DNA from 4 places in the Bradyrhizobium sp. F1.13.3 genome. Region 4 is predicted to be linked to each of the others. Evidence: predicted binding sites of a transcription regulator. Region 4 holds the regulator's gene; each other region holds the start of a gene.
What was found. The regulator LexA, encoded in region 4, represses DNA repair genes until DNA is damaged. The targets are predictions, from matches to a motif close to TGTTCNNNNTGTGTTCNG.
Positions count from the first base shown of each region.

Region 1: ABIB66_RS19935 (single-stranded DNA-binding protein) is a predicted target of LexA. The motif match lies at 2,017-2,034, and genes of this name have one in related genera.
Region 2: ABIB66_RS02130 (putative DNA modification/repair radical SAM protein) is a predicted target of LexA. The motif match lies at 2,258-2,275, and genes of this name have one in related genera.
Region 3: ABIB66_RS34300 (ATP-dependent helicase) is a predicted target of LexA. The motif match lies at 1,757-1,774, and genes of this name have one in related genera.

Region 1 covers NZ_JBEPRI010000007.1:50,010-54,145, reverse strand. Annotated here, with positions in the region: gene uvrA (excinuclease ABC subunit UvrA) at 1-759, opposite strand, end outside; gene ABIB66_RS19940 (outer membrane protein) at 1,044-1,739, opposite strand; gene ABIB66_RS19935 (single-stranded DNA-binding protein) at 2,199-2,696, shown strand; gene gyrA (DNA gyrase subunit A) at 3,069-4,136, shown strand, end outside.
Region 2 covers NZ_JBEPRI010000001.1:463,676-467,811, reverse strand. Annotated here, with positions in the region: gene ABIB66_RS02140 (Y-family DNA polymerase) at 1-1,508, opposite strand, end outside; gene ABIB66_RS02135 (ImuA family protein) at 1,405-2,193, opposite strand; gene ABIB66_RS02130 (putative DNA modification/repair radical SAM protein) at 2,356-3,591, shown strand; gene ABIB66_RS02125 (UdgX family uracil-DNA binding protein) at 3,591-4,136, shown strand, end outside.
Region 3 covers NZ_JBEPRI010000017.1:83,133-87,268, reverse strand. Annotated here, with positions in the region: gene ABIB66_RS34300 (ATP-dependent helicase) at 1-1,592, opposite strand, end outside; gene ABIB66_RS34295 (DUF1328 domain-containing protein) at 1,832-2,005, shown strand; gene ABIB66_RS34290 (thioesterase family protein) at 2,011-2,517, opposite strand; gene ABIB66_RS34285 (FAD-binding oxidoreductase) at 2,605-4,029, shown strand; gene ABIB66_RS34280 (hypothetical protein) at 4,080-4,136, shown strand, end outside.
Region 4 covers NZ_JBEPRI010000007.1:156,166-160,301, reverse strand. Annotated here, with positions in the region: gene ABIB66_RS20440 (GAF domain-containing protein) at 1-578, opposite strand, end outside; gene ABIB66_RS20435 (hypothetical protein) at 802-1,236, opposite strand; gene lexA (transcriptional repressor LexA) at 1,698-2,399, opposite strand; gene ABIB66_RS20425 (molybdopterin molybdotransferase MoeA) at 2,576-3,787, opposite strand; gene ABIB66_RS20420 (hypothetical protein) at 4,016-4,136, opposite strand, start outside.

The DNA.
Region 1 (4,136 bases), 110 kb from region 4:
GAATTCGATGACGGCAAGACCCTCGGCGAGCTTCAGCGCGGTCTCGAAACTTTCGGCGAGGCGCTGGCCGATGTCGGCGCGCACCACGATGCGATCGACCACGACGTCGATGTCGTGCGGGAATTTCTTGTCGAGAACAGGGGCTTCCGCGAGCTCGTGGAAGGCGCCGTCGATCTTGACGCGCTGAAAGCCCTTCTTGAGCCATTCGGCGAGTTCTTTGCGGTACTCGCCCTTGCGGCCGCGCACGACGGGCGCGAGCAGATAGAGCCGCGAGCCCTCGGGCAGCGCCAGCACGCGATCGACCATCTGCGAGACGGTCTGGCTCTCGATCGGCAGGCCGGTGGCGGGCGAATAGGGCACGCCAACGCGTGCCCACAGCAGGCGCATATAGTCGTAGATTTCGGTGACGGTGCCGACGGTGGAGCGCGGGTTCTTGGACGTCGTCTTCTGCTCGATCGAGATCGCCGGCGACAGGCCGTCGATCTGGTCGACATCAGGCTTCTGCATCATCTCCAGGAACTGGCGGGCATAGGCCGACAGCGATTCGACGTAGCGGCGTTGGCCCTCGGCGTAGATGGTGTCGAACGCGAGCGAGGACTTGCCGGAGCCCGACAGCCCCGTGAACACCACCAGCTTGTCGCGGGGAATCTCGACGTCGACGTTCTTGAGGTTGTGCTCGCGCGCGCCACGGATCGTAATTGCGCGCAGGTTTGATCCCGCGTTCTGTTGTTGGCGCTTCGCCTTGATCACTTCATCCATCCTGGTGGTCCTCAGGGAATCCAAAAGCGCGCGATCGCGCCAACGCAATAGGCGCGCTTCGCCCGGAACCGGGATCGGCGCCGATGGGTATGTAAGCGAACGTAGGAAGAACGAGGACGGATTTCCAGTGGGACTTGCGAATCGTCAACCGATTGTTGGCGCGCTGGCGGCATCTGGCAGGAGCAGGGCCTTGCGGAACTGCGCAGGAGCGGCCGGTCAAACAAAAAGGCCGGCGCAAGGCCGGCCTTTCGTAACGCGGATGGCGTTGGAGCTAAGTACTGAACTCAGTACTTGGCGACCACCGGGCCCCCGAAGTGATAGTTCACGCCGACCTGCACGGTGTGGAAGTTGAGCGTGCCGGACGGCAGCGCAGCGCCGAGGCTCGAGAAGTAGTTCTCGCTGCCGAGGCTGCGATAGAGGTACTCGCCCTTGACCGACCACTGCGGAGCGAAGAACGCTTCGACGCCCGCACCGACGGTCCAGCCGGAGTGCCACTTGCTGTCCGAAGCGGTCACGCCGAGCGCGCTGATGCTCAGCTTGTTGTCGATCCAGGCGTAACCACCGGTGCCGTAGAACAGCACCTGGTTGACGGCGTAGCCGATACGGCCGCGCACAGTGCCCATCGCATCGGTCTTCGAGCTGAAGGTGGTGCTGACGACGCCAAATCCGGGGACGGCAACTGGACCAGTCACAGACGCGTTGACGTCAGCCCAGGCGCCATCGGCCTCGATGCCGAACACGACATTGCCGGTCTGCCAATTGTAGCCGGCGGTGCCGCCGACGAAGCCGCCCTGCATCCGCGGGCTGTTCGAATCTTCCCAGGCGCCGCCACCGACGACACCGAGGTAGAAGCCGGTCCAGTTATAAACCGAAGCCATGGCCACCGGGGCCTTGGTGTAGGGGCGCGCCGCGAGATCAGCGGCCGAAGCCGGGGCAGCGAGAGCGAACAAACAGGCCGAAGCCAACAAAACCTTTTTCATTTTCAACTAATCCCAGTCCCAGTTTCTGATTGTGCCTTCCACGATAGGGAAGGGCATCGGACTCACTTGCCCAACTAAGGCCGTACTTACACCATTGAAGCCGCAAGTTGTGTCACTGGAAAGCCACAGCGGCCTGAAAATGGTGCAGTTGCTGACCTATTGTTCCCGTAGAGGGCAAGCCTTCCTTCCTTCCAGGAACCTACAAAGGTCCATTTGACGCGTGCCTTTTCACAGCACATTGGCGATCGATCCCACACATTCGGTCCTGTCATTCGCCAAGAACAAATCTGGAACGAACTGGAGGTCGATGCTATATGTGGGGATAACCGGAGGGGTGACGGACGGATCGGCGGCCGCAAGCGTTCGGCGAGCGTATAGGGTCGCCTCGACGGGCACGGCGGAACGCGGGGAGCGGACCGGCCTTCTTGAATTCAGTGGCATTCGGAGTGGAGAGCGGAGATGGCGGGAAGCGTCAACAAGGTCATTCTGGTTGGAAATCTCGGCAAGGATCCCGAAATCCGCCGCACCCAGGACGGGCGGCCGATCGCCAATCTGAGCGTCGCCACGTCGGAGACGTGGCGCGACAAGGCGACTGGCGAGCGCAAGGAAAAGACCGAGTGGCACCGCGTCGTGATCTTCAATGAAGGGCTCTGCAAGGTCGCCGAACAATATCTGAAGAAGGGCGCCAAGATTTACGTCGAGGGTGCGCTCCAGACCCGCAAATGGACCGACCAGAGCGGCGTCGAAAAGTACTCCACCGAAGTCGTGCTGCAGGGCTTCAACTCCACCCTGACGATGCTGGACGGTCGTAGCGGCGGCGGCGGAGGCGGCAGCTTCGGCGACGAGCCGGGCGGCGATTTCGGCTCCTCCGGTCCCGTCAGCAGCGCGCCGCGGCGCCCTGTAGCGGCCGGCGGCGGTGGCCGCAACAGCGACATGGACGACGATATCCCGTTCTGAGCGATACCGTTCTGAGAACGCGGCGTCTCGATGCGGACGCGCCGGCCGGATGGGCGGCGCTTCTCATCTCGTGTCAGAAAATCCCGCTAATCGGCAGGACGGGCTCGGGATTTCCGGGCCCGCTTCATGTTTGGGTTGAGTTCGGATTGCGGCTTGGCAAACGCGCTGATGGGGCAGGCTTGGCGCGCGGTTTTCCACGCGTGACCGGCAATTTTGCAAGGTCGATGCGGGGGCTGACCGAGACACTGCTCGCGAGGGCTTAAGTTATTGGAAAAATAGGCGGAAAAAGCGCTTCCCAGATCGCCGCGAGGGTGGTTATCAGAGGCTCGATGCGCTATATGATTCCCAGATAAAACCTCACCGGATTTCCCCTTGGCTGACGACGACGACAAGCCCGGCGACCAGCCGGCGCAACCCTCGGATATTCGCCCCGTCTCCATCTTCGAGGAGATGAAGAAGTCCTATCTCGACTACGCCATGAGCGTGATCGTGGCGCGGGCGCTGCCTGACGCCCGCGACGGTCTCAAGCCGGTGCATCGCCGCATCCTGTACTCGATGAACGAGCAGGGGCACACGCCGGACAAGAAGTACGTCAAGTCCGCCCGCGTGGTCGGTGACGTCATCGGTAAATATCATCCGCATGGCGACCAGTCGATCTACGACGCCATGGTCCGGATGGCGCAGGACTTCTCCATGCGCGTGCCGCTGATCGACGGCCAGGGCAATTTCGGCTCGGTCGACGGCGATCCTCCGGCGGCCTATCGTTATACCGAAGCCCGATTGACCAAGGTGGCGCTGGCTCTGCTGGCCGACATCGACAAGGACACGGTCGACTTCCAGCCGAACTACGACAACAACGAGACCGAACCGTCGGTCTTGCCGGCCAAGTTCCCGAATCTCCTCGTCAACGGCGCCGGCGGCATTGCGGTCGGCATGGCGACCAACATCCCGCCGCACAATCTCGGCGAGGTCATCGACGCCTGCGTCGCGCTGATCGACAACCCCACGCTCACCATCGACGAGCTCATCAACATCGTGCCGGGACCGGATTTCCCGACCGGCGGCGTCATCCTCGGACGGCAGGGCATCCGCGCCGCCTATCACCTCGGCCGCGGCTCCGTGATGATGCGCGGCAAGGTCGCGATCGAGACCATCCGCAAGGAGCGCGAGGCGATCATCATCACCGAGATTCCCTACCAGGTGAACAAGGCGACGATGGTTGAGCGCATCGCCGAGCTGGTCAAGGAAAAGAAGATCGAGGGCATCGGCGACCTGCGCGATGAATCCGATCGCGACGGCTACCGCGTCGTCATCGAACTGAAGCGCGATGCCGTGCCGGATGTGGTGCTGAATCAGCTCTACAGGTTCACGCCGCTGCAGACGAGCTTCGGCGTCAACATGGTGGCGCTCGACAGCGGCCGTCCGCGGATCATGCATCTG
Region 2 (4,136 bases), on a different contig from region 4:
CGAAAGATCCAGAAGCGAAGGCCCTCGGCATCCTCGATACGGAAATAGTCCCGCGTCAGTTGCTTGCCGTCCTGCCGCCACCATTCCATGGCGATGCGCTCGGGGCCTTCCACCCGCACCACCGCATGCAGCGCGCGACGCCAGGTGAATTGATGCGGCGGCCCGTCGGGCACGGTCGCGAACGGCACATTGATCGGCTCAGGCTTGTCGAACAGCCGCAACGGACGCAATGGCGGCTCGGTCTCGGTGCGCGCAGGCCATTCGGCCTGCATGGCCACGGCGAGATGATGTTGTGCCGGCGCGGCCAGCACCGCACATTCGGGGATATGGGTATCCTCAGGCAGATGCACGACGACGCGCTTTCCGCCGATGCGCGCGGCGATGCGGTCGATCAGCGCGGCAAGCTCATCATTGTCGTGGACATGGGCGTCGAGATCGCGCTGCTCTTGCACCACGATCTCGGTGCGGCTTGCCGACAGCCGCACCATGTCGAAGCCGAAGCCGGGATCGAGCGGATCGGCAAGCGCATCGAGACGCTCGCGGAACAGCCGGTCGATGACTTTGCTTTGCGTCACGGGACGTCCGGTCTCGACCATGATCGCACGCACCGCGCCGTCGGTACGGAAGAAGGTGGCCTCCAGCCGTCGCGCGCCCTTGCCCTGCTTCTCCATCGACGCGATCAACGTGTCCGCGAGGCGCGACAGCGTCATCGCGATCATGGTGTCGGTCGCGATCGGCTCGGCAAAGCGTTTCTCCACGATGTAATCGGGCAGCGGCTTTCGTGGATTGATCGGCGCATCGCCCTGCCCCAGCGCATGCGCGAGCAGCGTGGAGAACCGCGCGCCGAACCGCGCCGTGATTTCGCTCGGCGTGCGCGAGGCGACATCGCCGATGGTTTTCAGGCCGGCGCGTCGCAGGCCGGTGCTGATGGCCTCACCCGCACCAAGCGCGGACACCGGAAATCGGCTGATTGCCGCCGCCTCCCCACCATCGGCAACGATGGTCCCTGAAGATTGCCGCGTCAGCGTACGCGCGCAGACCGAGGTGCCGGCGATCGCCGCGCTGACGGCAAAGCCCTGGCGGTCGAGGGCACGGACAAGGGTTTGCAACAGCGCAGCCTCGCCGCCGAACAGATGCGCGCAGCCGGTGATGTCGAGGAACAGCCCGTGCGGCGGATCGAGCGCCACCAGCGGCGTGAAGCGGTCGCACCAGTCGGCGATGTCGCTAATCGTCTTGGCATCGGCCACGGCATCGGCGTCGAACACCTTTAGATCCGGACACATCGCCCGGGCATTGGCCAGGGGCTGGCCGATATACAGACCGAGGCGCTCGGCGGCCTCGTCCAGCGCATGGATCACCAGCGCGTTGCTGTCCTTGATGACGACAATGCTCGGATCATTGGTTCTACCCAGCCCGACGTTGCCGAAGAACCGCTGGATCCGATCGATGGGCAGGCGCGGCAGCCACAGGCTGAGAACACGCCGACGATTCAGAGAACTGGCACTCATCACATTTCCATTCCATGATCCACCGGCCGCACGGGCCATGACGATTGCGCAGGAGCTCGGCATCGAAGCGCGGCGCGCCCCAGGCACTCCACACCGCCCCCGGCGGCGAATGCGCCGCGCGAAGCATCCATCTGGTCTCGGCGGTCGAGGGCAAAGGTTGCGCGGCCATCCGCAGCAACAGGCCAGTCACGCCCGAAGACTGCGCAGCCAGTGTCAGCTTGCGGCTCGCCACGAGATCGAACTGCCTGGTCTCACCCCAGAGCTCGAGCACGACGGCGCCCAGCGCGTCGCAGGCGAGCGCATCGGCCGACGTGCGCAGTGCACTCTCCACGTCGGCGGCGCGCACCATCACCATGCGGCGCGGATCGAGGCCGATCTCGGCGAGCCCGCTCATCGACAGCGCGCCGGTTTCAATTTCTGAAAAATCCTGCCGCACCCACAGCAGCGGCTTGCGTGTCGTCACGCGCCCCGCAAGTCCGGTGACAAAGCCCGTCGCGGCCGCGCCCTGACGTCCCTCGCAAAACACCTCGTGGATTGCCGCGCGCGCGAGCCCGCCCTTCAGCGCGCTGTCGGCCTCGCGGTGGCCCAGCGCGACGCGGTCGCGATGATGCACGACCTCCGCCATCTCGATGCGCTCGATCTGGCCGCGCAAGGCTGCAAGCGCGCTTGTTCGTGCGCCGCTCATATACGCCGCTCCTCAAGGGTGATTGCCGGTGGCTCTCAAAAAGAGAACCAGCGGCTAGCTCATTTGTTCATGATATGTTCTAATATAAAGCTAACGACGCCCCGGGAGTCAATCGAATTGGCGGGCCTCGGGATTCATGAGCTGAATCAAAGGGATTCCAATATGGACGTGCAACGCAAGCTGGAAATCCTGGCGGACGCTGCCAAGTATGATGCGTCCTGCGCCTCCAGCGGCACCGAGCGGCGGGCTTCCAGCGACGGCAAGGGCATGGGCTCGACCGCGCCCGGCATGGGTATCTGCCATTCCTACGCGCCGGACGGCCGCTGTATCTCGCTGCTCAAGGTGCTGCTGACCAACGCCTGCAATTACGACTGCCTCTATTGCGTCAACAGGGCCTCCTCCAACGTGCCGCGTGCCCGCTTCACCATCGACGAAGTGGTCAAGCTGACGCTCGACTTTTACCGGCGCAATTACATCGAAGGGCTGTTTCTCTCCTCCGGCATCATCCGCAACCCCGACTACACCATGGAGCAGGTGGTGAGCGTCGCGCGCAAACTACGGGAGGAGCATCACTTCCGCGGCTACATCCATCTCAAGACGATCCCCGAGGCTGACGATGCATTGATCTCCGAGGCCGGCAAATATGCCGACCGTCTCTCCATCAACATCGAAATGCCGCAGGAGACGAGCCTGCAGCAATTCGCGCCCGAGAAGGACGTGCGCGCGATCCGCCGTACCATGGGCCGGCTGCGGCTGAAGCTGGACGAGGCCGAGGAAAGCCGCAGCGCGAAGACGAAAGCCAAGCCGCAGCGCTTCGCGCCGGCTGGCCAAAGCACGCAGATGATCGTCGGCGCCGACGCGGCCTCCGACCACACCATCCTTCACACCAGCGCCAATCTCTACGGTTCATACCGGCTGAGGCGCGTCTATTATTCCGCGTTCAGCCCGATCCCCGACGCCAGCCGCGCGCTGCCTCTGCGCGCGCCGCCCTTGCTGCGCGAGCACCGTCTCTACCAGGCCGACTGGCTGATGCGGTTCTACGGCTTCGACGTCGGCGAGATCATCGACGACAGCGCGATGCTGCCGCTCGACATCGATCCAAAACTCGCCTGGGCGCTGCGCCACCGCGACCGCTTCCCGCTCGACGTCAACCGCGCCAGCCGCGAGGAATTGTTGCGCGTGCCAGGCTTCGGCACCAAAGCGGTCGAGCGCATCATCGCGGCGCGCCGCACGACCACGATCCGCGTCGCCGATCTCGCGCGGCTGCATGTGCCCCGGAATAAAGCGCTGCCGTTCATCGTCCTCAGCGATCACCGGCCCACGCCGCATCGTCTCGACGAGGCACGGCTGATCGAACGGTTCAAGCCGAAGGCAACACAACTGGGATTTGGCTTCTGATGCAGTACATCACCCTCGAGAACGAAACCGATTTCGATGGCTGGCGCAAAGCCGCACGTAGCCTCGTGCTTCACCAAATGAAGCCGGCCGACATCACCTGGGCCGTGCGGGGCGGCGAAGCGGAGCTGTTCGCGCCGCCCTCGCCGTCTCCGCTGCCGGCCGGTGGCGACGGCACCTTCAACGTGCCTGCAAAATTCGTCGAGCTCGCCAAGGCCGCGATCCTGCATCGCGATCCCGAGCGTTTCGCCATCCTCTATCGCCTGCTGTTTCGGCTGAAGGACAATCACGACCTCATCGAGGTCGCGACCGATGCCGATGTCGCGCAAGTCACGGTCATGGCAAAGGCGATCTACCGCGACGAGCACAAGATGCATGCCTTCGTGCGCTTCCGCGAGATCGGCAGGGAACGCGAAGCCCACTACGTTGCGTGGTTCGAGCCGGAGCATCATATCGTCGAGCTCGCCGCGCCGTTCTTCGCCAAGCGCTTTGCCGACATGCCCTGGTCGATCCTGACGCCGGATCTGTGCGCGCATTGGGATGGCCAT
Region 3 (4,136 bases), on a different contig from region 4:
AGCTCATCGGTCTCGACCACCGCGCGCGCCGCCTCGAACAGCGGAATGCGGCGCTTGCGGGCGTGGTCGTGCAGCATCTGCACGGTGGCGTCGCCCAAGCCGCGCTTGGGCGTGTTGACGATGCGCTCGAAGGCGAGATCGTCGGCCGGTGAATTGATGACGCGCAGATAAGCCAGCGCGTCGCGGATTTCGGCGCGCTCGTAGAAGCGCGGGCCGCCGATGACGCGATAGGGCAGGCCGAGCGTGACGAAGCGGTCTTCGAACTCGCGCATCTGGTAGGACGCGCGCACCAGGATCGCGATCTCGTTGAGCTTGTCGCCCTGGCGCTGGATCTGCTCGATCTCCTCGCCGATGCCGCGGGCTTCCTCTTCCGAATCCCACGAGCCTGTCACCGTGACCTTCTCGCCGTCATGGTCCTCGGTGCGCAGCGTCTTGCCGAGCCGGCCCTCGTTGTGGGCGATCAGGTGCGAGGCGGCGGCGAGGATGTGGCCCGTCGAACGGTAGTTGCGCTCGAGGCGGATGACCTTGGCGCCGGGGAAATCATGGTCGAAGCGCAGGATGTTGTCGACCTCCGCCCCGCGCCAGCCATAGATCGACTGGTCGTCATCGCCGACGCAGCAGATGTTTTTGGTGGGGCCTACAGGGACAGCCGTCATTCCGGGATGCGCCGAAGGCGCCGACCCGGAATCTGGAGCCGAGGACTCATCTCCGGATTCCGGGTTCGGCTCTTCGAGCCGCCCCGGAATGACAATGGGCGAGGTTGGCTTCGACGGCGCCTGCGACAGCAGCCGCAGCCACAGATACTGCGCGACGTTGGTGTCTTGGTACTCATCGACCAGAATGAATTTGAAGCGCTGCTGATACTGCCGCAGGATATCCGGGTGCTCGCGGAAGATGCGGATGTCCTCGAGCAGCAGATCGCCGAAATCGGCGGCGTTCAAAATCTTCAGCCGCTCCTGGTAGCTCGCATAGAGTTTGCCGCCCTTGCCGTTGGCGAAGACGGCGGCTTCGCCCGAGGGCACCTGCGACGGCGTCAGGCCGCGGTTCTTCCAGCCGTCGATCAGCCCGGCCAGCATGCGCGCGGGCCAGCGCTTGTCGTCGATGTTGTCGGCTTGCAGGAGCTGCTTCAGGAGCCGCACCTGATCGTCGACGTCGAGCACGGTGAAGTTCGACTTGAGCTGCGCCAGTTCGGCGTGGGTGCGCAGGATGCGCCCGCCGATGGAGTGGAAGGTGCCGAGCCACGGCATGCCTTCGACCGCATGGCCGAGCATCTGGCCGAGCCGGTGCTTCATCTCGCGCGCGGCCTTGTTGGTGAAGGTCACCGACAGGATCTCGGAGGGGCGGGCGCGGCCCTGGCTCAGGATATGGGCGATGCGCGTGGTCAGCACGCGGGTCTTGCCGGTGCCGGCGCCGGCCAGCACCAGAACCGGGCCGTCCAGCGTTTCCACAGCCTCGCGCTGCTCCGGATTGAGCCCGGACAGGTATTGCGGGCCCACCGAGGCCCGCGCACGCGCGGCGATGCCGCCGGCTGCGGGCTGGTGGTCGGGGACGCTCTGGGACGTGATCTTGCTCGGCTCGGTCATGCGAATCATTTGCCCCACGTTGGCACCGCGGGGTGGTGAAAGGGGAGCCTTCTTATCAGGGATTGGTCCCTATATGGGGCCGCGGTCGGGGGTTTTCCACGTGCGCGGAAAGCCAATTTGTTCCTGCGGGTCAGGCGAATTTCCGGCTCCAGCGGGCCGGAACCATTGTTCCCAGTTGGCGATTGGTTCTGCAAGTGAGGCGCGTCAGGCGCCGATCGCAGACAGACATCGAAACAGAGGTTCGGATCATGCTTAGCTGGGTCGTGACGTTTCTGGTTATCGCCCTGATCGCCGGTATCCTGGGCTTTGGCGGCCTCGCCGGCGCGTCGATCGAAATCGCCAAGATCATCTTCTTCATCGCGGTCGTGCTGTTCCTGGTCTCGGCCGTTGTTGGATTGGCCCGCGGCCGTAACAGGGTCTAGCGCGCTTACCGCTTCGAGGGCATCGCCACGTTGCGGCCGATGCCCTCGGGCCGCTGCACGGCGCTGTGGGCCTTGACCACCGCTGCAATGCGCTCACGGATGTCTGGTGGAAAAGCCGCCACCTTTCGTGAGCCCATGTCGATGTGAAGCGACATGTTTTCCGACGTGGCGGACAGCCAACCCTCGGTCGCGTGTCGCAGCTCCTGGAATGTGTGCAGCCGCTTGTCGTCGGCTTCCAGCAGCCAGACCGAGACCTGCACAGGATCGCCGAGGTGGATTTCGCGCAAATACCGCACGTGGCATTCGGCGGTGAAGGTCGAGCCGCTGCGCTCCTTCATGTAGCCCGGACCGATCCCGAGCGTCAGCCACATCTGGTCGATCGCGCGGTCGAACATCACGTTGTAATAGGCCATGTTGAGGTGGCCGTTGTAGTCGATCCATTGCGGCTCGATCTGCATGATCGAGGCGCGGAACGGCACGGCGTTGGTCGCTGTGGCGGCAGTCTCCGGCATATTTCCTTCCCCAGCTATGCGGCCGGTCGCTTGACTTGACCGGTGAGATGTCCTTTGCCACGGTTCGTCTCGTCGGGAGGAACGTCCGTGGGTACGACCATCACCAATAATCCGCCGCGGCCGGCGCCGAAAGCCCTCGCGAGCGCGCTGGAGCAGCTTGCCGCACGGTTTGGCAACCGCCTCATCACCTCGCAAGCCGTCCGTGAGCAGCACGGCCATACCACCACATGGATCGTGAACCAGCCGCCGGACGGCGTGGTGATGGCGCAGGAGACCGCCGACATCCAGGACGTGGTGCGGATCTGCGCGAAAAACGGCGTGCCCGTCATCGCCTTCGGCACCGGCACCTCGCTCGAGGGCCAGGTCAACGCACCCGCCGGCGGAATCTGCATCGATCTGCGCGACATGAACAAGGTGCTGGCGGTGCATGCCGAGGACCTCGACTGCGTGATTCAGCCTGGGGTCACCCGCAAGGCGCTCAACGAGCATCTCCGCGATCAGGGCCTGTTCTTCCCGATCGACCCCGGCGCCGACGCCTCGCTCGGCGGCATGGCCTCGACCCGCGCCTCCGGCACCAACGCGGTGCGCTACGGCACCATGCGCGACAGTGTGCTGGCGCTGAAAGTGGTCCGCGGCGACGGCGAGATCATCACGACCGGCACGCGTGCGAAGAAATCATCCGCCGGCTACGACCTGACGCATCTGTTCGTCGGCGCCGAGGGCACGCTCGGCATCATCTCCGAATTGACCATCCGCCTGCGCGGCATCCCCGATACGATCGCGGCCGGTGCGGTGTCGTTCGAGACCGTGCATGGGGCGTGTCAGGCCGTGATCCTGGCGATCCAGACAGGCATTCCCGTGGCGCGCATCGAGTTGCTCAACGCCGCGCAGGTGCGGGCTTGCAACGCCTATTCGAAGTTGACCCTGCCGGAAACGCCGCTGCTGCTGATGGAATTCCACGGCAGCGAGATCGAGGTCGCCGAGCAGTCCAAGGCCTTCGCCGAGATCGCCGGGGAGTACGGCGGCGGCGATTTCTCCTGGACCACCAAGCCGGAGGATCGCACAAAACTGTGGCAGGCGCGGCACGACGCCTACTGGTCGGTCAAGGCGCTGCGGCCCGGCGACAGCATCGGCGTGGTCGCGACCGACGTCTGCGTGCCGATCTCGCGGCTTGCCGAATGCGTCGGCGAGACCGAGGAAGATCTCAAGCGTCTCAACCTGTTGTCGCCGATCGTCGGCCATGTCGGCGACGGCAATTTCCACTGTTCGCTGGTCTGCGACACCAACGATGCCGACGAGATGGCGCGTGGCGAGGAGTTCATGCATCGGCTGGTCGAGCGCGCGCAGGCGATGGACGGCACCTGCACCGGCGAGCACGGCATAGGCCAGGGCAAGCAGAAATATCTTGCGGCAGAACTCGGCCCCGAGGCGATCGAGGCGATGCGGGCGCTGAAAAAGGCGCTCGATCCGCAGAACATCTTCAATCCCGGCAAGATCGTACCGGAGGCGTAGCGCGCGGCGTGGCCGCCGTTTATGCTCGCTCCCTCACCACGGAGCAGGCAATGCAGTGGTTCGCGCGCAAGACGCGTCAGGACATCTGGGACGAAGCGATCGAACGG
Region 4 (4,136 bases):
ACGCCGACGCCGCAATTGATCCCGACCTTGGCTGCGTCCTCCCAGCGCAGAAAACTCCTGGCGTCGTGCAGGTCCTTGATGATCAGCGGCAGCCCCGCCTTCCAGGTGCGGCCAGGCAGGCCAAAGCCGCGAGGAAATTTAGTGTGGCGGGAGTTGAATTCGAACATGTCGGCGGTGCCATAATAGCCATCGACGAGCCCCATCTCGTGGGAGGCATCTGGGTCGTTGTGCCAAAGCTCGATCGCCCCGACATGCGCTTCGTCGTCGCCGCAGAATAGCACCATGACGGCTTGCAGGAATTCACCCGCAAACACCGGCACCGCGACGCCGCAGGTGAGGCCGGCCGCGAGCGCCTGATCGGTCCGTTTGAAATAGGAGTTGGCGAATTTGGTGAGGATCACGGGGTGGCCCGCGGCCCAAGCCTTGCCCGGAAGTCCCTCGTCATACCCGAAGTGCAGCTCTTCGCTGACGGCCTTGAACGCGGACAGCCCTTCGTCGTAGAGGCCGCCACCAAACTCCAGCCGCATGCGCGTCCGATCGGGCACCCAGAGTTCAACGACGCGAAGGAAGGTTTTCATCGAGCGTGTCCGCCGTCTCAAGCCCTGACAGCATCGGTCATTTGGCTGCGAAGCGGACGTTCAAACTTCAGGCAGGGCGGCTCAAACTTCGTGCGGCGGAGAGGTGCAACTGCTTGGTCCATCCGATTGGATTTCGCGGACGCAAGCCACACCATCTCGCCGGCCGCGGCCGGCGATGGCAATTCAATCCTGACCCCCGACCTCGTAGCCGGAGGCGGCTGTGTCAGCCGATCGGCAGGTGCGTGACGGTCGGCTGCCGGTCGGCGATAATCTGCACCTTGTGCTCGCGCTCGGCGACCGACTGAGTTACCGGCAGCTGCAGCACGGTCGCGCGCTGGCCTTCGACGAGCTGCGTCACCAGCACATATTTACCGTCGGGGAATTCGATCGCGTCATGATGGCGGTCGGGAATGTGCGGATCCATCTTGCCGAACTTACCCACGCGGGAATTGATCGTGCGTGTCCAGATCCAGCGATTGTCGTAGCGGACGTCGTCGGCGAAGGCGAGCTCCGTTCCTGGCAGCAGGCAGACGGCAACAGACGGATCGGCTGCGGAGGCGAAGCCGCGCGTCGAGGTGCCGCGGAAGCTTGTCGTGACGATCGTCTCGCCGACTTCGGCGGGGCGCGACGCGACGGCATGCAGGCTGTAGTCACACATCGGGTGCTCCTCATGCTGGGATAGCTACCCGCGTCTCTTATCGAGGCGCAGGCCTCTATCAGAGTGGAAGCACGAACGCTCTGCTTGGTTATGGGCAAATCTGCGGCTGGCTTCTGCAAGCCGCGATCACATTATCTTTCCCGAATTCAATAGGAACAAAGCCCGTTGCGATGCATTCGGGAGGCGCATGCGCGAATATTGCCGGCTTGGCTGCAGCGGTCGAACTTGATCGCTGGCCGGTGTTTCCTCGAACACTTGAGCCGCGAAGCGGTGCTGTTTGAAGCCGTGCTGTTTCGTTGGCGTCGTGAGGAGCCAGCCCCGGAGGAGGGGCCGGATAGTCTGTGCAGAACCAGAACGACTATCCAGCCGGAGCGGACGATGATCCGCTCCAATCTCTGACCGGCGATGCCGGTGGAAGCGCGCGAGGCGCCAAGCACTTCCGGTATGAAGCACTTCCGGTATCAGTACTTCCGGTAAAGCCCGATCAGCTTGCCCTGAATCTTCACCCGGTTGGGCGGCAGGATGCGGACCTCATAGGCCGCGTTGGCGGGCTCGAGCGCGATCGATGCACCGCGACGGCGGAAGCGCTTCAGCGTCGCTTCCTCGTCGTCGATCAGCGCCACCACGATGTCGCCGGTATCGGCGCTCTCGTTGCGCTGGATCAGTGCCATGTCGCCGTCAAGAATGCCGGCCTCGACCATGGAATCGCCGCGCACTTCGAGCGCGTAATGCTCGCCCGAGCCGAGCATGTCAGGCGGTACGCTGATGGTATGGCTGCGGGTCTGCAACGCCTCGATCGGCGTGCCGGCCGCGATGCGGCCCATCACCGGCACCGCAACGGGACGCTCGCCCTCGTCAGCCGGCAGGCTGGAGCTCGCACGCACCTTGCCGAGATTGCCCTCGATGACGCTCGGCGTGAAGCCGCGCCGGCTGCCTGCGGCTGCCTGGAGCTCCGGCAGCTTAATGACTTCAATCGCACGGGCGCGGTTGGGCAGGCGTCGGATGAAGCCACGCTCCTCGAGCGCCGTGATCAGGCGATGGATGCCCGACTTCGAGCGCAGGTCGAGCGCATCCTTCATCTCGTCGAAGGAAGGCGGCACGCCACTTTCCTTCAGACGTTCACTGATGAACCGCAGAAGCTCGTATTGTTTGCGCGTTAACATCTCGACCAAAGTCCCCCGGTTGATGTCGTCCGATTCCGAGACGCTGAATTCGGCTATATGCCGCTACATGCTCGAAACAAATCATGAACGGACACTATATGTTCGATACATGTTCCGCAACTGCTTAATTTACCGTGAACAGAGCAAAGTTCGCGGAACGCGCGTTGCCGAGGCGCTCAGACGGGGAGCCGCAATACTTCGCAAGCCGTGCCGGCTTCGGCCTTCGGCGCAAACGGAGCGCGCACGAGAAGTACCTGTGCTGCAGCGAGATTCGCAAGCAGCGAAGAATCCTGATGGTTGACGGGAAGAACGACGCGTGTGCCGTCGTCACGCTCCTCCAGATGCGCGCGCAGATAGTCCTCGCGCTGGTCGTTGGCGCCGACGTCGCGGCCGAGCACGGCGCTTTCACGGCGATGGTGAATCACAGAACGGCCAGACAGGGCGCGAATCAGAGGCACCAGGAACAGGAAAGCGCACACGTAGGACGACACGGGATTGCCCGGCAGGCCGATCACACCCATTGTGCCGAGCCGACCGTGCATCATCGGCTTGCCTGGCCGCATCGCGATTTTCCAGAACGCCATCGCGATGCCTTCGTCCCTCAGTGCCTGCTGGACCAGATCGTGGTCGCCGACCGATGCGCCGCCGGTCGTGATCAGGATGTCGGCGCCGCTCTCGCGGGCGCGGCGGATGCCGGCGGTGGTGGCCTCCAGCGTGTCGGCGGCAATACCGAGGTCGATGGTCTCGGCGCCCTCCCTGCGGGCGAGTGCGTGCAGGGCGTAGCCGTTGGAATAGACGATCTGGCCGTGACCGGGCGTGGTGCCCGGCATCACCAGCTCGTCGCCGGTGGCGAGAATCGCGACCTTCGGACGCCTGAAAACGGCAAGGTGCGGATGGTTCATCCCGGCGGCGAGCGCGAGGTCGCGCTCGGTGAGACGGCTTCCCTTGCGCAGGAGCACGTCGCCCTCGCGGAAATCGACGCCGGCGGGACGGATGTGCCGTCCGGCGATCGCGGCTTCCTTGATCGTGATACGCTTGCCGGCGGCGACCGTGTCCTCCTGGATCACGACGGCGTCCGCGCCACCGGGAACGACGCCGCCGGTGAAGATCCGCACGGCCTCGCCGGCGCCGACCGTCCCCGCGAACGGTCGGCCTGCCGCGACTTCGCCGATGACGGTGAGCTCCGAATCGATCGTCGCGGCATCGGCCGCGCGCACCGCGTAGCCGTCCATCGCGGACATCGCCTGCGGCGGCTGCGTACGTCGCGCCGCGACGTCACGCGCGAGCACGCGATGGTAGGCCTCGTCGAGGGAAATCATGTCTTCCGGCAGCGGCTCTGCACCCGCCAGCACTGCGGCAAGCGCGTCAGAAACCGGCATCAAGGCCACGGCGAAAACTCCTGCTCGGCACGTTCGGGCGAATGTTCCGCAAGTCTTCTAGCCGAGCGCGGGCGCGGAGGCAAAAACGGCTGAACGGGCGCAGTCATTCCCGCCGCTTCATGTTGTTCCGGAAGCCGGGATCAAGCGCGTCGCGCCATGATCCGAAGGAGGTTACAGATCGGCAGGATAGTGGTCATGGTAAGACGAGAACGACGTGCGCCCCCCGGCCTGTATCGATCAGCTCCCTGCCTGCCCGGGAGTTACGTCGGGCGCCTTGGGTCCTTGATCCTTGTCGGGTAGCGGATCGGCTTGGGATTTCAGGTCGGCGGCCTTGCTCACAAGCTTGGCGGAAAGGTCC